4 regions of the Rhizobium sp. LEGMi-198b genome follow, and region 2 is predicted to be linked to each of the others. Evidence: predicted binding sites of a transcription regulator. Region 2 holds the regulator's gene; each other region holds the start of a gene.
The links. The regulator PhoB, encoded in region 2, activates phosphate uptake and scavenging genes when phosphate is short. The targets are predictions, from matches to a motif close to TGTCATNNANCTGTCAT.
Positions count from the first base shown of each region.

Region 1 (5,771 bases), 350 kb from region 2:
CCTATACCGAAAGCTGGATTTCCTACGTTTTGAGCACGGGCGCCAACTGGTCCGGTCCGATCAAGCATTTTCAGCTAACGGTCGATAAGGGCAGCCCGGATAACTACGTCAGCTTCTGCGGCAGCGGCGTCAAGAAGATCGGCCCCACGAGTTTTCAGATGACCGCAGAGGATTTTTCTCCTGAGCACGATCTCGATATTCTGATCCTCAATGCCGGATCTCAGAATTAGAGTATTGCTGCGCCTCTTGCACGGCACTCAGTTAAATAATTTTAAAGTTGTAGCATCTAGTTATGCATGGGATTGCGATTGTCCTTTTCGGGGATAACCGCCTGCCATGACGGCTTCGCGCGTCTCGCGCCCAATCATGCCTCTCCCCTGAATTTTGGAGCATCCGGCCACGCTCCCCCAGCGGGTTCGTCGATGTTCGCCAGGACCGGCGCTCAGGAGGCGCTTGCCCATGTTTGCGAAGAACCTTTCTTTGAATGGCAAACTCGCCATCACCTTTGCTGCACTTATCGCTATCTTCGCCTGCGTTTCCGTATTCGTTTACGCCAAGGAAGAAGTATCGACCGCGGCTGCCGCCGAACAGGTCAAGTCACAGCAGCTGGTCAATTTGATCGATGATTCCCTGCAGGCCATGCTGGAACAGGCGGTCAACTTGCGCGGCTTCCTGCTGCTGCGCAGCAATAGTACCTATGGCGACGTCGGCACTAATCGCGATCGCATGCTGAAGAGCATGGCGGCCGCCAAGACGGTTGCCGCCGACGAGCCGGACCTGCTTGCCGCGATCGACGGCATGCAGAAGGCGGCCGATCTTTATTTCCATCAGCTCGCCGAGCCGCAGATGAAGGCGCGCAAGGAAACCGAAATGCCGCTCGACCAGATCGTCAAGATCGGCCAGAACGAGACGAAGGGTCAGCTTGACGGTTTCCGTGAGGCTGCAGCCAAGATCAAGCAGGCTGCCCGCGCCAAGGCAGATGCCCAGTCGGCCATCCAGGATGATGCCAACAGCGAACTGCGCCTGACATTGATTGCCGGCGGTATCATTGCCTCGCTGGCCGCAGCCGTGCTTGCCTGGCTGCTCGCACGCACCATCGTTCGCCCGATCGTCGGCATGACTGTCGCGATGGCCCGCCTTGCCGGCGGCGAACATAATATCGACGTGCCGGCCATCGGCCGCGGCGATGAAGTCGGCCGCATGGCTGACGCCGTCGTCGTCTTCAAGGAAGCGGCGATCGAGAAACTGCGTCTTGCCGGCGAGACCGACCGCATGCGCGGCGATGCCGAGCGTCAACGCCAGATGAACGACGAGCAGAAGGCGCGGGAAGAGGGCGAGATCCGCTTCGCGATGGAGGCGTTGGCCGGCGGGCTTGCCGCCCTGGCCTCCGGCAATGTCGCCGCGCGCCTCGAGCGTACCTTCGCACCGCAGCTCGACGGCGTCCGCGTCGACTTCAACAATGCCGTCGAAAAGCTGGAAGCCGCCCTGCAGTCGGTCGGCCACAATGCTTCGGCGATCAATGCCGGTGCCGGCGAAATTCGTTCGGCCGCCGACGATCTTGCCCGCCGCACCGAGCAGCAGGCGGCCGCCGTCGAAGAGACCGCAGCAGCCCTCGAAGAGGTGACGACGACGGTTCGCGATTCCGCCAAGCGCGCCGAAGATGTCGGCCATCTCGTCGAACGTGCCCGTCAGGGCGCTGAGAAGTCCGGCGATGTCGTGCGCAAGGCGGTCTCCGCCATGCAGCAGATCGAAAAGTCCTCGGGTGAGATCAGCAACATCATCAGCGTCATCGATGATATCGCCTTCCAGACCAACCTCCTGGCTCTGAATGCCGGTGTCGAAGCTGCCCGCGCCGGTGATGCCGGCAAGGGTTTCGCGGTCGTCGCCCAGGAAGTCCGCGAGCTGGCCCAGCGTTCCGCCAACGCCGCCAAGGAGATCAAGGCACTGATCACCACCTCGAGCGATCAGGTCAACACCGGCGTGTCGCTGGTCGGCGAAACCGGCAAGGCGCTGGAGCTGATCGTTTCCGAAGTGCAGGAGATCAACCGCCACGTCGGCGCCATCGTCATCGCCACCCGCGAACAGTCGACCGGCTTGCAGGAAATCAACACTGCCGTCAACAATATGGACCAGGGCACGCAGCAGAATGCCGCCATGGTCGAGGAACAGACGGCGGCGAGCCATGCACTCGCCCGCGAGGCAGCCTCCCTCAATGAGCTCCTGCACCAGTTCCGTCTGAGTGACCTGCCCCGTGAATCCAAACGTCCCGCAGCCGTTACTGCCCAGTCCCGACCGGCTGCTTCGCCTGCGAGGGCATTGGGCCGCACGGTTGCCAAGGCGTTTGGCGGCAAGGCCACCGCGGCGGCTGTTGCCCAGGATGAGTGGGAGGAGTTCTGAGGCTGGCGTCTTGATGACGCCGAACCTCTGATGCTCTTTCTGACGGGCATCGGAGGTCGGGGAGATCTGTCTCGCCTGTTTCGAGGCGAGACAGATATCGGTGAGCGGTAGCTGCCGAGGGTGGTTATGACCCTTGGCCAGCGCTACCGCGAAAGCGTTCCCTAGTACTTGGACGGAACGTAAAGCTCCGGCGGCAGCACCTTGCGCTCATAGTTGGGGTTGAAGACGCGCTCCGGCAGGGTGATGTCCTCGTGAGGCACGTCCTCATAGGGAATCTGCCTGAGCAGGTGGTCGATGCAGTTCAGGCGGGCGCGCTTCTTGTCATTGCCTTCGACGATGTGCCAGGGCGCTTCCGGAATGTTCGTACGCGCGAAGGTTTCTTCTTTCGCCTTCGTATAGGCTTCCCACCGCACGCGGGACTGCAGATCCATCGGCGAGAGCTTCCACTGCTTCAAGGGATCGTGGATGCGCACGAGGAAGCGAAGCTGCTGCTCCTCGTCGGTGATCGAAAACCAGTATTTGACAAGCCGAATCCCGGAGCGAACCAGCATGCGTTCGAACTCGGGTACGTCGTGAAAGAACTGCGCGACCTGATCTTCCGTCGCAAAGCCCATCACACGCTCGACACCGGAGCGATTGTACCAGGACCGGTCGAAGAGAACGATCTCGCCGCCCGCCGGCAGATGGGGCACATAGCGCTGGAAATACCATTGGGACTTCTCGCGGTCGGATGGCGCCGGCAGCGCGACGACCCGGGCAACGCGCGGGTTGAGCCTTTGGGTGATCCGCTTGATTGCCCCGCCTTTGCCCGCCGAGTCTCGGCCCTCGAAGATCACGACGACCTTCTCCTTGTGATAGGTCACCCAATCCTGGAGCTTGATCAGTTCGGCCTGTAGCGACAGCAAGGTGCGGAAGTAGTCGATACGCGGCATCGCAGCCGGATGTGCCTTCTGGTAAATCTTTCGGATCTCTTCGGAAAGAGCCGGTTCCGAGAGTTCCAACTCATAGTCTTCGTCTAGCGTATCGGCCAGTTCCGCTTCAAGCCAGTCGGAATACTGGTGCTCTTTGTCTGAATTGTTCAAGGTTCTCTCCGCTTCTCGATGGCAGCTAACGACAGCAGTCGATGCATGATCGCACTTAAAAGCGCCAACATGCCTGTCCCTGCATTGCAGCAAGTTCCGCTTTGTTCATGACAGTTAGATGACTGATTGCTGCAAGATGCAGGGCGAAGAACGTCGTGCTCAATTCTAATCAGCAAAAGCGGGCTGGATACATTGGCTTCAAAGCCAGCGACCTTTGCGCATTCAAATCAACGCGCTGTGCCCTGGACGCACATCGGGTAGGGACCAAGCCCCAAGCCGAATCGATAGGCATAGGGCAAAAAGTGCCGGAAGATCGACACCCGGGCAGACGGTAGATGATGGCGAGTTTAGCCGGGCTTACCCGACGACCTCGATAATCCGGCTGCGGCCCAGCGCCTTGAACACCGTCTGCACGATACCGGCCCGGTCGAGGCCGGCTTTGGCATTCATGACTTCCGGCTTGGCTTGCTCCATCCAGATGTCGGGCATGACCAGCGTGCGGATCTTCAAACCATTATCGAGCAGGCCTTCCGTGGCGAGGAACTGCATGACCTGACTGCCGAAGCCGCCGACCGAGCCTTCCTCGATGGTGATCAGCACCTCATGATGGCTGGCAAGCTGGCGGATCAGATCGTGGTCAAGTGGCTTGGCGAAACGAGCGTCGGCAACCGTTGTCGGCAGGCCGGCCGCATCGAGATCTTCGGCTGCGGCGAGGCTGTCGGCGAGCCGTGTGCCGAAGGATAGCAGCGCCACTTTCGACCCCTGCTTGACGATGCGGCCCTTGCCGATCTGAAGAATTTCGCCGCGTTCCGGCAAATCGACGCCAACGCCTTCGCCGCGGGGATAGCGGAAGGAGATCGGGCCAAGATCGTAGGCAGCAGCCGTGCGCACCATATGCTTCAGCTCCGCCTCGTCGGCGGCGGCCATGACCACGAAGCCGGGCAGGCTGGCGAGAAAGGCCGTGTCGAAGGAGCCGGCATGCGTCGGTCCGTCGGCGCCGACGAAGCCGGCGCGGTCGATCGGGAAGCGCACTGGTAGCCCCTGGATCGCGACATCGTGCACCACTTGGTCATAGGCGCGCTGCAGGAAGGTCGAATAGAGCGCCGCGAAGGGCTTAAAACCCTCGGCGGCCAGGCCGGCCGCAAACGTGACGGCATGCTGCTCGGCAATACCGACGTCGAAACAGCGGGCCGGGAAAAATTCCTGCAGCTTGTCGAGACCGGTGCCGTTCGGCATGGCGGCGGTGATGCCGACGATCTTTTCGTCCAGCATCGCTTCCTGAACGAGGGCATCGGCGAAAACGCTGGTATAGCTCGGTGCGTTCGGCTTGACCTTGGCTTGCGCGCCGGTGATGACGTCGAACTTGTTGACGCCGTGATATTTATCCGCCGCCGCTTCGGCAGGGGGATAGCCCTTGCCCTTTTGCGTCACGACATGGATCAGCACAGGGCCCTGGGCATGGTCCCGCACATTGCGCAGGACCGGAAGCAGATGGTCGAAGGAGTGACCGTCGATCGGGCCGATGTGGTAGAAACCCATCTCCTCGAACATCGTCCCGCCGGTGACATAGCCTCGCGCATGTTCAACGGCGCGGGTAATGGCGCGGTCGACATTCTTGCCAAGATAGGCGGTCAGCTTCTTGCCGAAATCGCGAAAGCCCATATAGGTGCGGCCGGAGGCGAGGCGCGCGAGATAGGCGCTCATCGCTCCGGTCGGCGGGGCGATCGACATGTCGTTGTCGTTGAGAATGACGATCAGCCGCGCGTCGAGCGCGCCGGCATTGTTCAGCGCCTCATAGGCCATGCCGGCCGACATCGCGCCGTCGCCGATGACCGCAATGACGCGACGGTCGGTATTGTCGAGTTCGGCGGCGACAGCCATGCCGAGACCGGCGGAGATCGATGTGGAGGAATGCGCGGCGCCGAAGGGATCGTATTCGCTCTCCGCGCGGCGGGTGAAGCCGGAAAGCCCGTCCTCCTGGCGCAGCGTGCGGATGCGGTCGCGCCGGCCGGTCAGGATCTTGTGCGGATAACATTGATGACCGACGTCGAAAATCAGACGGTCGTTCGGCGTGTCGAAGACATTGTGGATGGCGATGGTGAGTTCCACGACGCCGAGGCCGGCGCCAAGATGTCCACCCGTGCGCGATACCGCATCGATCATCTCGTCGCGGAGCTCGCGGGCGAGTTGCGGCAAATCCCGGTCCTCCAGCTTTCGCAGGTCGGAAGGATAGTGGACCTGGTCCAGCAGGGGCGTCTCTGGCATATGTGTCAAGGCTGAAGCCTCTTTCTT
Region 1 is NZ_JBSYVH010000001.1:603,639-609,409, reverse strand. It holds gene ACXHXG_RS02995 (DUF4424 domain-containing protein) at 1-230, shown strand, start outside; gene ACXHXG_RS02990 (methyl-accepting chemotaxis protein) at 460-2,397, shown strand; gene ppk2 (polyphosphate kinase 2) at 2,559-3,479, opposite strand; gene dxs (1-deoxy-D-xylulose-5-phosphate synthase) at 3,837-5,753, opposite strand.
Region 1: ppk2 (polyphosphate kinase 2) is a predicted target of PhoB. The motif match lies at 3,587-3,603, and genes of this name have one in related genera.

Region 2 (5,771 bases):
ATAGGGCTGGCTGAAGCGACCCTGATCGATGGTGAAGGCGAGGACGCCCTTGCCGAGCAATTGTTCCGGTTCGGTCTTGCCGGCAGCCACGGCCTTGGCCAGCGCCTCGTCATCGAAACGGGCATAGGCGCGGACGTTCTCCGGCGTCGAGAAATCGGCGACCAGAAGGTCGACCGGCCCGTCGCTCTTCGTCTGCACGGTGAACTTGCCCTCGAACTTCAGCGAAGTGCCGAGCAACACGGTCAGCACCACCGCCTCGGCCAGCAGCCGGGCAACCGGGGCCGGATAGCTGTGCCGGGCGAGAATTGCGTCCAACAGCGGCCCAAGCTGCACGGCGCGGCCACGGACATCAAGACCCTCTACCTGGAAGGGAACGACATGATCGTCGCCGGCAAAATCGAATTGACCCAGCGAGGCTGCACTTTCCGCCATTGCTCTACTCCTACTGCGCCCGCGACATCAAACGCGGTTCTATATCTTCAGATCGCGCCCAGGCACCAAGCAAGAATCGACTTTTGCGCATGAAGGCGGTTTTCCGCCTCATCGAAAACAACGGATTGCGGACCGTCGATCACCTCGTCCGTCACTTCCTCCCCGCGATGGGCGGGCAGGCAATGCATGAACAACGCGTCCTTGCCGGCCTGTGCCATCAAAGCCGCGTTGACCTGATAGGGCTGGAAGACATTGTGACCGCGGGCCCGGTGCTCCTGATTCATGGAAACCCAGGTATCGGTTACCACACAATCGGCGCCGGCGACCGCACGGTCGGCATCATGCGAGAGCATGATTTCGGCGCCCTCGTTGCGGGCCCAGTTCAGATAGTGATCCTTCGGCTCGGAACCAAGGGGTACGGCCATGTTCATGCGATAGCCGAAACGGGCAGCCCCTTCGACCAGCGAATGCAGCACGTTGTTGCCGTCGCCGGTCCAGGCGATGGTCTTGCCCTTGATCGGACCGCGATGCTCCTCGAAGGTCATGATGTCGGCCATGATCTGGCAGGGATGCGTGTCGTCGGTGAGAGCGTTGATGACCGGCACGGTCGCGTGCTGGGCGAGTTCCAACAGGCGCGAATGTTCGGTCGTGCGGATCATGATGGCGTCGACATAGCGCGACAGCACCTTTGCCGTATCGCCGATCGTCTCGGCGCGGCCAAGCTGCATTTCCGTGCCGGACAGGAACAGCGTCTCGCCGCCGAGCTGGCGCATGCCGACATCGAAGGAGACGCGGGTGCGGGTGGATGGCTTCTCGAAGATCATCGCCAGCATCTTGCCGGCGAGCGGCTTGTCGGCCGCACCTGCCTTCAGCGCCTGCTTTCGCACGATGGCATCGTCGATGATGCTGCGCAGATCGGCAGCCGCGACGGCCGAGAGATCGAGAAAGTGTTTCGGTGAAGCCATGTCCCTACCTGTACTCCAAAAATGATAACGCCCGCCGTGGGGCAACAACGCCCCCGATCAGCGGGCGCTGAACTCAAGCCGACTTCTTGACGCGGGCGGCACGCAGGCTTTCGGCGGCACGTTCGATGCGGGCAATGCCTTCGCGCGCCTCCTCGGCCGTGACCACCAGCGGCGGCAGCAGACGGATGACGTTGTCGCCGGCCGGCACACCCAGCAGATGTTCGGCGCGGATCGCCTGCAGCAGGTCCGCCTGGGGAATGGCCGCCTTGATGCCGAGCAACAACCCTTCGCCGCGAACATCCTCGATAATATCCGGAAAACGATCCTTGAGCGAGGCCAAGCCCTGGCGGAACACCAACGCAACATCGCGCACATGCTGCAGGAAACCGTCTGATAGCACGACATCGAGCACGGCGTTGCCGACCGCCATGGCGAGCGGATTGCCGCCATAGGTCGAGCCATGCGTGCCCGCCTTCATGCCTGCGGCCGCTTCCGCGGTCGCAAGGCAGGCACCGAGCGGAAAGCCACCGCCGATGCCCTTGGCGACGGCCATGATGTCAGGCGTGATGCCGGCCCATTCATGGGCAAAGAGCTTGCCGGTGCGTCCGACGCCGGTCTGAACCTCGTCGAGGACCAGAAGCAGGCCATTCTCATCGCAAATCTGACGCAGGCCGCGCAGGAACTCGTTGGTCGCCGGGCGGATACCGCCCTCGCCCTGCACGGGCTCGATCAGGATCGCGGCTGTCGCATCGGTGATGGCGGCACGCACCGCGTCGAGATCGCCGAAAGGCACCTGGTCGAAGCCGGGCGCCTTCGGGCCGAAACCTTCGAGGTACTTTTCCTGGCCTCCGGCGGCGATCGTCGCGATCGTGCGGCCATGGAAGGCGCCTTCGAAGGTGATGATATGGAATTTCTCGGGATGACCCTTGTAGAACTGGTAGCGACGCGCCGTCTTGATGGCGCATTCCAGCGCCTCCGCACCGGAATTGGTGAAGAATACCTTATCGGCGAAGGTCGCCTCCGTCAGGCGCTTCGACAATTTCTCCTGACCCGGCACCTCATAGAGGTTGGACAGGTGCCAGACCTTATCGGCCTGCGACTTCAGCTCTGCAACCAGATGTGGATGGGCGTGGCCAAGCGAATTCACCGCGACGCCCGCGGCGAAATCGAGATAACGCTCGCCGGTCTCCGTGATCAGCCACACGCCCTCGCCTCGCTCGAACCGCAGCGGAGCACGCATATAGGTGTCATAAAGCGGCGCGGTTTCAGCCATGGCGCATTCTCCTCGATCACAACCTTTAGGGCCAATCGTTTCCTTCGAATGAAACGGGCCCGGAAAAATCAAAAATGCCGCCTTGCGGCGGCATGGGCACTATTGATGTTTTGCACTGCGATGTCAACAAAACTGGCGATTTAGCAGGTGCGGCAGAGCGCCTCTCGATGGATGGCATGTCTTCGACAACTTATATTGCATAAATGCCACTCACGTATAGCAAGTTGGGGAAAACCTCGAAATCGATTCCTCAAGATTCCCGCGACTCTTGTCACGGAGTCAGCCTCACACTAGGTTAAAAACCAATTACTAGACTGCATGCGGCGGAACTAGTCACCACAATTTTAAAGCGTTTCACGCCTCGACCCAATTCGAGGCAATGGTGAGGGATTCTGCCATCAGAAACGCGATAGCGGAGACAGGGCATGAATTGGACAGACGAACGCGTCGAGAAGCTGAAAAAGCTGTGGTCCGAAGGTTTGAGCGCCAGCCAGATCGCGGCACAGCTCGGTGGTGTCAGCCGTAATGCCGTCATCGGCAAAGTGCATCGCTTGAGCCTGCCGGGCCGAGCGAAGGCCGGTGGTGCGGCAACCACAGCTCGAGCGCCGAAGCGCAATACCTCGGCCCCACGCGCGCCGAATTACGCCTCGCGCGTTGCAACCCGCACGGTTACCCGCCAGCAGGGTGCGACGATGCTCAAGGAAGAGGTCGAGATCGATACGGTCAGCGAAGTCGAATATCGTCCGGCCGCCAATGTGGTCGTTCCGATCTCGCGCCGCCTCGGCCTGACGGAGCTCACGGAGCGCACATGCAAGTGGCCGGTCGGCGACCCGCTGAAGGAAGATTTTCACTTCTGCGGCAATGATAGCCCGGACTCTTCGCCCTACTGCACCTACCATCAGCGGCTGGCCTATCAGCCGGTGCATGACCGGCGCCGGGCCGCGCACTGAACCACACCAGCCAAATGAAAAACGGGCCGAAAGGCCCGTTTTCTGTTTCCGCCGCTATGTTGGATGGCCAATCGGGTTGCCCCGATCAGGCCTCCCCCATCAGGCCTCCATGGAATAACCCGCGCCGCGAACGGTGCGGATGACGTCCTGCATGTTGGAGAAATTCAGCGCCTTGCGCAGGCGGCCGACATGCACGTCGACGGTGCGTTCGTCGACATAGATATCATGCCCCCACACGCCGTCGAGCAACTGAGACCGAGAGAAGACGCGGCCGGGGGACGACATCAGGAATTCCAGAAGGCGGAATTCCGTCGGCCCCAACCGCACTTCACGGCTCTTTCGGTGGACGCGATGGGTTTCGCGGTCCAGTTCGATATCGCCGCAGCGCAGTACCGTGGACAGGACCTCCGGGCGGGCTCGGCGCAACATCGCCTTGACGCGGGCCATCAGTTCCGGCGTCGAGAACGGCTTGACGACATAGTCGTCCGCGCCGGTGGAAAGGCCGCGCACGCGCTCGCTTTCCTCGCCGCGAGCGGTGAGCATGATGATCGGCAGGCGCTCCGTCTCCGGCCGCATGCGCAGCCGACGGCAGAGCTCGATGCCGGACACGCCGGGGAGCATCCAATCGAGGATCAGAAGATCGGGGATGCGCTCCTGGAGGCGCAGCTCAGCTTCGTCGCCTCTCAGGATAGTGTCGACCTCGAAGCCCTCGGCCTCGAGATTATAGCGCAGCAGAACGCTTAGCGCTTCCTCGTCTTCTACAACAGCAACTCTCGGAACCATGCGCCTCTGGTCTCCTTCTCTTGGTGTCTACTTTATTCCGTTACCGAACCGACGGTGTTGGCGGTATCGTCCTTCGGGCGCTCGCCTTCGGGCTGGGCACCGGTCGCCATGTAATAGATCGTCTCGGCGATGTTCGTGGCATGGTCGCCGATGCGCTCGATGTTCTTGGCGCAGAAAAGAAGATGCGTGCAGGTGGTGATGTTGCGCGGATCTTCCATCATGTAGGTCAGCATCTCGCGGAAGAGCGAGGTGTACATGGCGTCGATTTCCTCGTCGCGTTCGCGGATCGACACGGCCTTGTCAGGTAAACGGGTCGAGTAGACGTCGAGCACTTCCTTGAGCTGGACGAGCGCCAGTTCGGAGAGGTGTTCGATGCCGCGGGCGAGACGACGCGGAACGCCGGTGCCCTGCACGGCGATGACGCGCTTTGCGGTGTTCTTGCCGAGATCGCCGACGCGCTCCAGATCGGCGGCGATGCGGATGGAGCCCATGATTTCACGCAGGTCCGCAGCCATCGGCTGACGGCGGGCGATGGTGACGATCGCCTTGTCGCCGACTTCGCGCTCGGCGTGGTCGAGAATGACGTCATCGGAGATGACCTTCTGCGCAAGGCTGGCATCGCCGTTTACCAGGGCGCGGACGCTGTCGCTGACCATCTGCTCCGCCAGGCCGCCCATTTCGGAAATGCGGCGCGTCAGGAACTTCAGGTCTTCGTCGTAAGCGGAGAGAATGTGTGTTGAGACCATTTTTTTATCCTCTAGGTGAAAGATGTGAAAGGAACCGCGCGGGGAGCATCATCAGCCAAAACGGCCCATGATGTAATCCTGCGTGCGGTAATCATCGGGATTGGTGAACATCTTATCGGTATCGTTCTCCTCGACCAGATGGCCGAGATGAAACATTGCGGTACGTTGCGAAACGCGGGCTGCCTGCTGCATGGAATGCGTCACGATGACGATCGTGAAGTTTTCCCGCAGCTCATGAATGAGTTCCTCGACTTTGGCGGTGGCGATCGGATCGAGCGCGGAGCACGGCTCGTCCATGAGAATGACCTCGGGACTGACGGCGACGGCGCGGGCGATGCAGAGGCGTTGCTGCTGACCGCCTGAGAGGCTAGTGCCGGCATCATAGAGCCGGTCCTTCACCTCGCCCCACAGCCCGGCCTTCTGCAGACTGGTTTCGACGATATGGTCGAGATCGCTCTTGGACCGATGCAGCCCATGGATACGCGGACCATAGGCCACATTCTCGTAGATCGACTTCGGAAACGGATTGGGCTTCTGAAACACCATGCCGACGCGGGCACGCAGCTCGACGACATCGATTGAGTTGTCGTAGATATCCTGATCGTCGAGCGTGATTTTGCCG
Region 2 is NZ_JBSYVH010000001.1:949,489-955,259, forward strand. It holds gene ACXHXG_RS04610 (Hsp33 family molecular chaperone) at 1-432, opposite strand, end outside; gene argF (ornithine carbamoyltransferase) at 480-1,397, opposite strand; gene ACXHXG_RS04620 (aspartate aminotransferase family protein) at 1,471-2,670, opposite strand; gene ACXHXG_RS04625 (GcrA family cell cycle regulator) at 3,096-3,620, shown strand; gene phoB (phosphate regulon transcriptional regulator PhoB) at 3,720-4,403, opposite strand; gene phoU (phosphate signaling complex protein PhoU) at 4,436-5,149, opposite strand; gene pstB (phosphate ABC transporter ATP-binding protein PstB) at 5,201-5,771, opposite strand, start outside.

Region 3 (5,771 bases), on a different contig from region 2:
AGCCGATCATTTTCCGCTCTCCGGAGAAAACTCCGATATTTCGAGGCTCCCATGACCGAAACAGCCACGCAGAAGCCCATTCCCGTCACCGTTCTCACCGGCTATCTCGGCGCCGGCAAGACGACGCTGCTGAACCGCATTCTCTCCGAAAACCACGGCAAGAAATACGCAGTCATCGTCAATGAGTTCGGCGAGATCGGCATCGACAATGATCTGATCGTCGAATCGGACGAGGAAATCTACGAGATGAACAATGGCTGCGTTTGCTGCACGGTGCGCGGCGACCTCATCCGCGTCGTCGAAGGTCTGATGCGCCGTCCGGGCCGCTTCGACGGCATTATCGTCGAGACCACCGGCCTTGCCGATCCGGTTCCGGTCGCCCAGACTTTCTTCATGGATGACGATGTCCGCGCCAAGACCGAGCTCGACGCCGTCGTCGCCCTTGTCGATGCCAAGCACCTGCCGCTGCGCCTGAAGGACAGCCGCGAGGCCGAAGACCAGATCGCCTTCGCCGACGTCGTCGTCATCAACAAGTCCGATCTCGTCTCTGCTGAAGAGCTGGCTCAGATCGAAGATATCGTCCGCGCCATCAATCCGGCCGCCCGCGTCTACAAGACCACCCGCTCCGGCGTCGATCTCGCCCGCGTTCTGAACCAGGGTGCTTTCAACCTCGAGCGCGCCTTGGAAAACGATCCGCATTTCCTCGAGCACGGCCATGAAGATCATGTCTGCGGCCCGGATTGCGATCACCACCATCATGACCATGACCATGACCATAATCATGATCATGATCACGACCATCACCACCATGATCATGATCACGACCACCATCACCATAGCCTGTCGGCCATTCATGACGTAACGGTGCAGTCGGTCTCGCTGCGTGGCGGCGAGATGAATCCGGAGCGCTTCTTCCCGTGGATCCAGAAGGTCACGCAGACCGACGGCCCGAACATTCTGCGCCTCAAGGGCATCATCGCCTTCAAGGGCGACGCCGAGCGCTACGTCGTCCAGGGCGTCCACATGATCATCGAGGGCGATCACCAGCGCCCCTGGAAGGACGGCGAAAAGCATGAGAGCCGCCTGGTCTTCATCGGCCGCGAACTCGACCGCGAAAAGCTGGAAAAGAGCTTCAAGGCCTGCGAGGCGGCCGCCTGATGCCGACTGTTGCTCCGCTTGATATCGACGGCCACGTTCTGGCCGTCGAATTTTTAGGTGATACCCCCTTCTTCGCCAGCGCCGCCGGCGCGATCCATCGGCTGGAAGGCGGCGAAAAGGTGACCGAAGCCCATCAGGGCATGCTCACCTGCGTTCGCGATCCCTACAGCGACAGCCTGATTTCCGGCGGCGAGGACGGGAAGGTTCTCCGGATTGCCGCTGACGGCGGCGTTACCGTGCTTGCCGAGGCGCCGCGCAAATGGATCACCCAGCTCGCCGCCGGCCCGCAGGGCGCGGTTGCTTATGCCTACGGGAAAAGCAGCTTCGTGCGGCTGGCAGACGGCTCGATCAAGGAATTTGCCGAGGAGCGCACCGTCGAAGGCATCGCCTTCGCGCCGAAGGGCCTGCGCATCGCGGTCGCGCGCTATAACGGCGTGTCGCTGCATTGGGTCGGGATGGCAGGGCAGCCGATCAATCTCGAATGGAAGGGCGCCCATACCGGGGTCACCTTCTCGCCCGACGGTCAGTTTGTCGTCACCACCATGCAGGAAAACGCCTTGCACGGCTGGAAGATGGATACGAAGCCCGGCGCCGAGGCCAGGCACATGCGCATGACCGGCTATCCCGCCAAGGTGAAATCGCTCTCCTGGTCCAACAAAGGCAAGTGGCTTGCCTCCTCCGGCGCACCGGCGGCGATCGTCTGGCCGTTTCAGGGCAAGGACGGCCCGATGGGCAAGGCGCCGCTGGAACTCGGCACCCGTGGCAACATCATGGCGACCTCGGTCAAGTTTCATCCGGTGGAAGACATCCTGGCGATCGGCTTCATTGATGGCATGATCCTGGCGGTGCGCATCGGCGACTCCAAGGAAGCGCTCTTGCGCCGTCCAGGCAAAGGTGCGATCACCTCGATGAGCTGGAGCAAATCCGGCAAGCTGCTCGCCTTTGCCTCCGAAACCGGCGATTGCGGCGTGGTTGACGTTTCCGCTTGATCAGAAAGATATGGTTATGTCCCAGACAGGAACGGCAATCGCCGGACATTCCCCTGCCGCAGCCGGCAGCGTCTGGGACGTAATCCGCCATGAAGCGGCCGACCTCGCCGGCCGCGAGCCGACCTTGCGCCCGCTGCTCGCAGCGCAGATCATCGCGACGCAGTCGGATGCCGAAAGCCTCGCCAATGTCCTGGTCGCCCGGCTTTCCGTCGCCGGCATCGAAACCGACGCTCTTTTCGCCCTGTTTCATGATGTGCTGACGCGGCATGCCGCAATCCTCCAGGCGACGGAGGCCGATCTCGTCGCGGTCCGCACCCGCGATCCCGCCTGCACGACCTATCTGCATGCGCTCCTGAATCTCAAAGGCTTCCACGCCCTGCAGACCCACCGCATCGCCCACGCGCTCTGGACGGAGGGCCGACCGGAAATCGCCAGTTGGCTTTCCAACCTGGCCTCGCTCGTCTTCGGCCCGGATATTCATCCGGCGGCGAGGATCGGCTCGTCCATCATGCTCGATCACGGCTCCGGCATTGTCATCGGCGAGACGGCCGTTATCGAGGATGAAGTCTCGATCCTGCAGAACGTCACGCTCGGCGGCACCGGCAAGGAAACCGGCGACCGGCATCCGAAAATCCGCCATGGCGTGATGATCGGCGCCGGCGCAAAGATCCTCGGCAACATCGAAGTCGGCGCCTTCAGCAAGGTCGCGGCCGGTAGCGTCGTGGTAAAGCCGGTCCCGGCCCACTGCACCGTCGCCGGCGTACCGGCCACGGTCGTCCGCATCCATCGCGCCGATGAGATACCGGCCGAGACGATGGATCAAAATATCTAGCTTTAGTCCCTGAACGTCAGTGGCCGCCTCGTCCTTCGAGGCATTTCTGCGCTTTGCTCCGAAATGCGCCTCAGGATGAGGCGGAGCGGGCCAGAGCCTGTACGCATTCCTTGAATGATGAAGCCCTTCCAGCCCAGTGCGAGAGGAGTAGCCCTCATGGTGAGGAGGCCCAAAGGGCCATCTCGAACCACGAGGGCGGGTGAGAAATCCACGCCCCTCCCCACCCGTGACATAAAGTAGCATCGCGACCGCGCCAGACAGGAGTCCTCCGCAAGCCTTCCTCTTAGCGCAACAGAATCAACTGCTTGCCAGAAACGCTACGACGGCAGCAAAATCCCCTCGCCCCACCCTTCACGGAACTGTCATATGCGCTTGCTAGCCCGGCATGGTTCCTTCCGCCTCGGCGCGGCGCACCTTAAGCGTCGGGGCAAAGCCCCCACTCGAGAGGATATGGCAATGATCTGTCTTTCGCGTCGCGCCGCCCTTGCCGCCGGCAGCGCGCTTACTCTGCTTTCGCTCTGTTCCACCGCCGGTGCCGCCGACAAGGCGCCGCCGACGAATACGGCGACGCCGATCAAGCATCTGATCGTCGTTTTCCAGGAAAACGTCTCCTTCGACCACTATTTCGCGACCTACCCCAAGGCCGCAAACGTCGACGGTGAGCCGGCATTCAAGGCCGCCGACAACACGTCGACCGATATCAACACGCTGGCCAATGCCGGTCTTCTCGACAGCAATCCGAATAAGACCAACGCGGCAAACGGAGCCGATGCGGCCCCGTTCCGCCTCGACCGCACGCAGGCAGCCACCCAATCGCAGAACCACGGCTACACCGCCGAACAGGCTGCCTACAACAACTTCGCCATGGACCTGTTCCCGGCCAACACCGGCAGGGGCACCAAGGGTGCTGCCGGCGCTTTCGGCACCAAGGGCCAGGTCATGGGCTATTATGACGGCAACACCGTCACGGCGCTCTGGAACTACGCTCAGCACTATGCCCTGAACGACAATTCCTTCTCGACCAATTTCGGCCCGTCGACCCCCGGCGCGCTGAACCTCATCTCCGGCCAGACCAACGGCGCCATCCTGCCGCCCGGCTATGCGCTGGAGAAGGACGGCACCTATTCCAAGGGCCGCATCGTGCCCGACGGCAATGGCGGCTGGACCGTCATCAGCGACTTCGATCCGACCGGCGATGTCTGCTCGGTCGGCCAGACAGGGCTGATGTACGGCAAGAACATCGGCGACATGCTGAACGAACACAACATCACCTGGGGCTTCTTCGAAGGCGGCTTCGACCTGACGGTGACGAATGCGGACGGCACGATCGGCTGCAAGCGTGCGACGACCTCGACAGTCACCCAGGTCAACAGCGCTGACTATATCCCGCATCACCAGCCGTTCCAGTACTACGCCTCCACCGCCAACCCGACGCATGCGCGCCCGTCCTCGGTCGCTGCAATCGGCACCACCGACGCAGCCAACCACCAGTATGATGTGACGGACTTCTACGCGGCCCTGAAGAACGGCAACATGCCGACCGTCAGCTTCCTGAAGGCGCCGGCCTATCAGGACGGCCATGCCGGCTATTCTGATCCGCTCGACGAGCAGGAGTTCGTCACCCAGGTGGTCAACACCGTTCAGAATTCGCCGGACTGGAAAGACACCGCTATCATCGTCCTCTACGACGATTCCGACGGCTGGTATGACCATGCCCACGCCGTCGTCAATCCGTCGAAGCTTGGCGTCAAGGGTTATGACGTGCTGAACGGAGATGGCTGCTCGACCGGCACGCCGCTGCCGGGCGTCAACGGCCAGCCGGCCCAGGGCCGTTGTGGCTACGGCACGCGCCAGCCGCTGCTGGTTATCTCGCCCTACTCCAAGGTCAACTTCGTCGACCATACTTTGACCGACCAGACCTCCGTCATGCGCTTCATCGAAGACAACTGGATGGGCGGCGAACGTCTCGGTGGCGGCTCGTTCGATGCCATTTCCGGCTCGCTGAACAACATGTTCGACTGGTCGAAGGGCGATGCACAGAAGCTGATCCTCGACACGAAGACCGGCAATAGCGCTTCCTAAGCTGAAAATAAGGGGATGGACAATGTCCTTGAAGAAGCACCATTTCCTTCCCCTGATCGCACTCGCGAGCATCTCGCTCGCGGGGGCGACCATCGGCTTGGCAAGCGAACCCGCCGCCAATGCCGTCGCGGCAAATACCCGTGACGACACGGCTTCGCTGAGCGCCGTCGCGCAGCTCGGCCGGAAGCTGTTCTACGATCCCTCACTGTCAGGCGGCGGCCAGATGTCCTGCGCCACCTGCCACGATCCCGCCAATCACTACGCACCGGCCAATGACCGCGCCGTGCAGCTCGGTGGCCCGCATTTCGATCAGCCGGGCATCCGCGCAGTGCCGAGCCTTGCCTATAAGATGTCGACGCCTTCCTTCTCCGTCGGCGCGGAAAGTGCTGCCGACGAGGCGGCCGAGGCAGCCCCAATGACCGAAGCCTCCGGCGTGGCGCTTGCAAACACCCCGGCGACGGTCGCGGGGCCACTGACCGCACAGGCCGTCGTCAAAGCCAATTCGAACGCGCCCGATCTGGTGCCGCAAGGCGGCATGTTCTGGGACGGCCGTGTCGACTCGCTGGAGGAACAAGCGCTGCAGCCGATGATCTCGCCCTTCGAGATGGCCAATGCCGATGCAGCCGCCGTCTATGCCAAGCTGAAACAGGGCTACGGCAAGGACATCGGCGCCCTCTTCGGCAATAATGTCCTCAACGATCAGGATATGA
Region 3 is NZ_JBSYVH010000002.1:1,201,638-1,207,408, forward strand. It holds gene ACXHXG_RS12440 (CobW family GTP-binding protein) at 52-1,158, shown strand; gene ACXHXG_RS12445 (WD40 repeat domain-containing protein) at 1,158-2,147, shown strand; gene cysE (serine O-acetyltransferase) at 2,164-2,979, shown strand; gene ACXHXG_RS12455 (phospholipase C) at 3,436-5,061, shown strand; gene ACXHXG_RS12460 (cytochrome-c peroxidase) at 5,084-5,771, shown strand, end outside.
Region 3: ACXHXG_RS12455 (phospholipase C) is a predicted target of PhoB. The motif match lies at 3,329-3,345, and genes of this name have one in related genera.

Region 4 (5,771 bases), on a different contig from region 2:
GAGCTTAACAACAAACCTATCAGAAATACGGTTCGGATGGGAAAATTCTTGCGAAAGAATCGAAGAGGCAGCTCGGTTTGCCACTTGTCGCCGTCTGGTGAGATTGGCAGGCAAGTTATTGTCGGCACGATCAGAGGTGGGTTGCCAAGAGCTCGCCGGTGGCCGCCTCAGAAGACGGCACCGACGAGCGTGTTCGCTCAATTCGGCTGAGAAGCCTCGACCACAGCGAGGGCCGCCATGTTGACGACGCCGCGCGACGTGACAGAGGGCGACAGGATGTGCGCCGGAAGCGCCGTGCCGAGCAGGATCGGGCCGACATGCAGGCCATCGGTCATGGTCTTGACCACACCAAGCGTGATGTTGGCCGCGTCAAGATTTGGGAAGACGAGCAGGTTCGCTTCGCCGGAAAGCGTGCTGTCGGGCATGACGTGGCGGCGCAGGCTTTCGGAAATAGCGCTGTCGCCGTGCATTTCGCCGTCGACTTCCAGCTCCGGTGCCATCTCGCGGACAAGCGCCAGCGCCTTGCGCATCTTGGTTGCGCTTTCCGACTCCCGCGAACCGAAGTTCGAATGCGAAACGAGGGCGGCGCGGGGCGAGATGCCGAAACGTTTGATTTCTTCGGCCGCCAGCACCGTTGACTCGGCGATCTCCTCAGCATTCGGATTAAAGTTGACATAGGTGTCGGTGTAGAACGTCGCGCCACGCTGCGAGATCAGCAGGCTGAGCGCCGAGAAGTCGCGAACATCGGAGCGTTTGCCGATGATCTGGCGGACGATGCGCAGATGGCGCTCGTAACGGCCTTCGAGGCCGCAGATCAGCGCGTCGGCTTCGCCGCGCTTTACTGCCAGGGCGCCGATGACCGTGGTGTTGGTGCGCACGATCGTTCGCGCCGCTTCCGGAATGACGCCGCTGCGGCCGACCAGCGAGAAGTAGAGGTCGACATATTCGCGGAAGCGCGGATCGTCTTCCGGATTGATGACGGCGAAATCGGTGTTCGGCCGGATCTTCAAGCCATAGCGCTTCAGACGGGTCTCGATAACGGAGGGACGTCCGATCAGGATCGGAGCAGCGGTGCCCTCTTCGAGAAGAACCTGGGCAGCGCGCAGTACGCGCTCATCCTCGCCTTCGGAGAAGACGACGCGCTTGCGCTCTGCGATCTTCGCGGCGGCGAAGATCGGCTTCATGATGAAGCCCGAGCGGAAGACGAAGCGGTTGAGTTCGTCCATATAGGCGTCGAAATCGGCAATGGGGCGCAGGGCCACGCCACTTTCGGCCGCGGCTCTCGCAACGGCAGGCGCAATGCGCAGGATCAGACGCGGATCGAAGGGCGAGGGGATCAGATAATTCGGCCCGAAGACCGGCGTTTCGCCGCTATAGGCGCGGGCGGCGACATCGGACGGCTCCTCGCGGGCAAGCGAGGCGATGGCGCGCACTGCGGCCATCTTCATTTCCTCATTGATCGTCTTGGCGCCGCAATCGAGCGCCCCCCGGAAGATGTAGGGGAAACAGAGGACGTTGTTGACCTGGTTCGGAAAATCCGAGCGGCCGGTGCAGATCATCGCGTCCGGCCGGGCGGCACGGGCGAGATCCGGCATGATTTCGGGTGTCGGATTGGCGAGCGCCATGATCAGCGGCTTTTCCGCCATCTGCTCCAGCAGCTCGGGCTTCAGCACGCCGGCGGCGGAGAGGCCCAGAAAGACGTCGGCGCCGGGGATCGACTCGGCAAGCACGCGCTTGTCGCTCTTCTGCGCATAAATGGACTTCCATTCGTCCATCAGCTCGGTACGGCCTTCATAGACGAGGCCCTCGATATCGTGGACCCAGATGTTTTCGCGCTTGGCGCCAAGGATGACCAGCAGGTTGAGGCAGGCGAGCGCGGCGGCGCCAGCGCCCGAGGCGACGATCTTGACCTCTTCGATCTTCTTCCCGGCCAATTCCAGCCCGTTGAGAATAGCGGCGGCAACGATGATGGCGGTGCCGTGCTGGTCGTCGTGGAAGACCGGGATTTCCATCTTCTCACGCAGACGACGTTCGACGTCGAAGCACTCGGGTGCCTTGATGTCCTCGAGATTGATGCCGCCGAAGGTCGGCTCCAGCGCCGAAATCGTGCTGACCATCTCATCGACGGTAGGCGCGGCGATTTCGACGTCGAAGACGTCGATGCCGGCAAATTTCTTGAAGAGTACAGCCTTGCCTTCCATCACCGGCTTGGAGGCAAGCGGACCGATATTGCCGAGACCGAGGACAGCCGAACCGTTTGATATGACCGCGACGAGATTGCCGCGCGAGGTGTAGTCGAAGGCCGTTTCCGGATTGTCGCGGATGGCGAGGCAGGGCGCGGCAACGCCGGGAGAATAGGCAAGCGCCAGGTCACGCTGGTTGCCGAGCGGCTTCGTCGCCTGGATTTCCAGCTTGCCGGGGCGGGGATAGCGATGAAAGAAGAGAGCCTGTTCGTCGAGATTGCCGCTCGCCATGTTCTTGGCTGCCTTCGATGTGTCGTGCGTATCCATCACGCTTCTCCGTTTCTGCTTGCGCACTCGCGCTTTTTGAGTCCCTGCATACATCAATCACTCAGGGTGCACAGTATGCAATTGACGCAGAGGAAAGGTTTTTTGTAGCGCCGTTTTCACAATTGTTTTCTTGTCCCGCAACGGTGACATTCGAGCCCGATGGTAAGCGAAAAGTGAATGCGTCATAAGGGGTTCATGGCGTGAGCCTATGAGGGCAAAAAACAGAGGAGCCTCCATGACCCTCATTGCTTCCCACCGCGGCGGTTCGCATCTTTGGCCCGAAAACACCAGGCTCGCCTTTTCCGAAACCGCTAAACTCGATGTCGATCTCGTCGAATTCGACGTGCATCAGACGCGTGACGACAAGCTCGTCGTCCATCACGACGCGCTGATCGACCGCATGACGGACGGCAAGGGCGCGATCGCCGACTTAAGCCATGACGAACTGATGCGCCATATCGTCATCGGCAGCGGCGGCGAGACCATTCCGACACTTGCCGAAACCATCGACATCTTCGGGCCGTCCCCGGTCGACCTTCGGCTGGAGATCAAGACGAGGCTGGACGGCAAACCCTATGCCGGCATGGAAGGCCGCATTGCGGACGAGTTGCTGGCGACCGACATGCTGAAGCGGACAATGTTGACCAGTTTCGCGCTCCCGCGCCTGGAAGCCTTCAGTGCCGCGCTTGAGGAGCGTGGCCTGAATGTCGGCGAGCTTCTCGGCCTCATCTTTCTCTGTTCGCCGCAGACAGCCGCGCAAATCGGCTGGAGAGGCATTCTTGCCGCGCTTGGCCGGTTTGGCGTCCACGAGATTGCCTTGCGGGCCGACACCATCGATGCCGAAGTGATGGACCTCTTTCGGAAAAGCGGCGTGACGGTGCATGGCTGGGCGGCGCATACGAGTGAAGCGGCAAGGGCGATGTTTCGCCTCGGCGTCGCAAGTTTCACAACCGATCGGCCGGATCTCGCCATAGCTGCAAAGCGCGGCTGATCGTCCGCAACAGGCCTCTCGCACAGGATTTGTCATCATCCTGAAACACGAGTCTGATTTTGGAATAGCCAACGTAGGATAGGGCACGGACATTGAGTTCGTGAATGAAAACATGAATGTCAGGCGGTTTCGAACGCTATTCATTTCTGACGTGCACCTGGGCTCGAAAGCAGCCAAGGCGGACTATCTGATCGATTTTCTGCGTCATCACGAAGCGGACACCATCTTCCTTGTCGGCGATATCGTTGACGGCTGGCGGCTGAAGCGCACTTGGTACTGGCCGCAGGATTGCAACGACGTGGTGCAGAAACTGCTGCGCAAGGCGCGCAAGGGCACCCGCATCGTCTATATCCCCGGCAATCACGACGAATTCCTGCGTGATTTCCCCGGCATGCATTTCGGCGGCATCGAAGTGGCCGAGCGGGCGATCCACGAGACCGCCGACGGCAAGAAGTATCTCGTCCTGCATGGCGACGAATTCGACGTCGTCGTTCGCAACGCGCGCCTGCTCGCCTATCTCGGCGATTGGGCCTACGATATGGCCATCCTGATCAATGTCGGCCTTGCCGCCGTTCGCCGCCGCCTGAACATGCCCTATTGGTCGTTCTCGGCCTGGGCGAAGCTTCAGGTCAAGCATGCGGTCAATTTCATCGGCGAGTTCCAGCGCGTCGTGGTCGAAGAGGCCAAGCGCAACGATGCCGACGGCGTCATCTGTGGCCACATCCATCATGCCGTCATCGAGGACTTCGATGGCATCCGCTACATCAACACAGGCGACTGGGTCGAAAGCTGCACGGCGATCGCCGAGCATGAAGACGGCACGTTCGAGCTGATCACCTGGCAGTCGATCACCGAGGCACAGCCGGTCAGCGCCGCCGTCGAGGATGTGTCGGAAGCGCTCGGGGCACAGGCGGCGTAATTTGCGCCGCTTCACGGGTCCGATAACGGCCCGTCACAATTTTTGATCGCTGCAATCTGACGACAGCCTCATATTTTATCCGAAACGTTTCGGTTCGGCTATTTCTCGCCATAGTCGTATTCACGATGGAGTGATAGGGAACAATCAGTTTCCCTTCAGGTCTGTCATGATTCCCGCGACAAAATCTCTCCCGGGCGAGGGCGCGCCTCCGCATTTTCGTCTGCGCACCGCCTTGTCCTATTGTGCTCCGTTGCTCGTCAACGGCATTGCTCTGCCGTTTTTCCCGGTTTGGCTGACGGGACTGAATTTCGGTGACCGCGAGATCGGTCTTATCCTCGCCGTGCCGATGGTGGTGCGCGTTCTCGTCGTGCCCATTGTCGGAATACTTGCCGATCGCGTGGATGAACGCGCGAACGTGTTGTTCTGGTCGGGCGCATTGTCACTGCTGACGGCGATCGCGCTTTATTGGACGAATGATTTCTGGCCGGTGTTGCTGGTCTACGCCATTCAGGGGGCGACATACGCGCCTTACGTCCCTGTCGTAGAATCGATTGCCATTTCCGGCGTGCGGCGCTGGGGGTTCGATTATGGCTCGATGCGCGTCTGGGGATCGATCGCCTTCATCTTCTCGACCCTTATCGGCGGTCAGATGATCGGCAAATGGGGCGCCACCATGGTTCTGCCCACCATGGTCGGGGGCTTCTTCCTGACAACCATGATGGCTTTCTTCTGTCCGCGCATCGGGCCGACACGCCGGCGCAATCAGCCGATCAACCTGCAGGCGCCGACCGGCGGTGGGCTGCGCTCGCCGCAATTGCTGATCACCATGATCGGTGTGTCGATACAGCAGTCGAGCCATGCCGTGATGTACACGTTTGCATCGATCTATTGGCGCAAACTCGGTTTTTCAGGCACAGAGATCGCCATTCTCTGGAGCGCAGGGGTAACGGCGGAGGTCATGGTTTTCTTCCTGTCGAAAACACTGAGCCGTCGCTTCAGTGCCTGGACGCTGATTTTCTTCGGTTCGAGCGTGTGCGTCCTGCGCTGGATACTGTTTCCGATCAATCTCGGTTTCGCCGGCTATCTCGTGCTGCAATGTCTTCACTCCTGCACCTATGCCTGCGTCCATACCGGCATTCAGCGCCGCATCGTTGCTTCGGTGCGGGAAACTCAGGAAGCATCGGCCCAGGGCTCCTATTTCTTTTATAACGGCATGTTCCTCGGGCTGATGACCCTGGCGTCCGGCTATCTTTACGCGTGGCTCGGTCCTTCCAGCTACTATGTCATGGCCGGTGTTGCCGCCTTCGGCCTCGCTATGGTGATCCTTGCCCGCAACCTTCAACCGCGCAGT
Region 4 is NZ_JBSYVH010000002.1:123,954-129,724, reverse strand. It holds gene ACXHXG_RS07310 (hypothetical protein) at 1-114, opposite strand, end outside; gene ACXHXG_RS07305 (NADP-dependent malic enzyme) at 198-2,510, opposite strand; gene ACXHXG_RS07300 (glycerophosphodiester phosphodiesterase) at 2,746-3,501, shown strand; gene ACXHXG_RS07295 (UDP-2,3-diacylglucosamine diphosphatase) at 3,614-4,420, shown strand; gene ACXHXG_RS07290 (MFS transporter) at 4,587-5,771, shown strand, end outside.
Region 4: ACXHXG_RS07295 (UDP-2,3-diacylglucosamine diphosphatase) is a predicted target of PhoB. The motif match lies at 3,532-3,548, and genes of this name have one in related genera.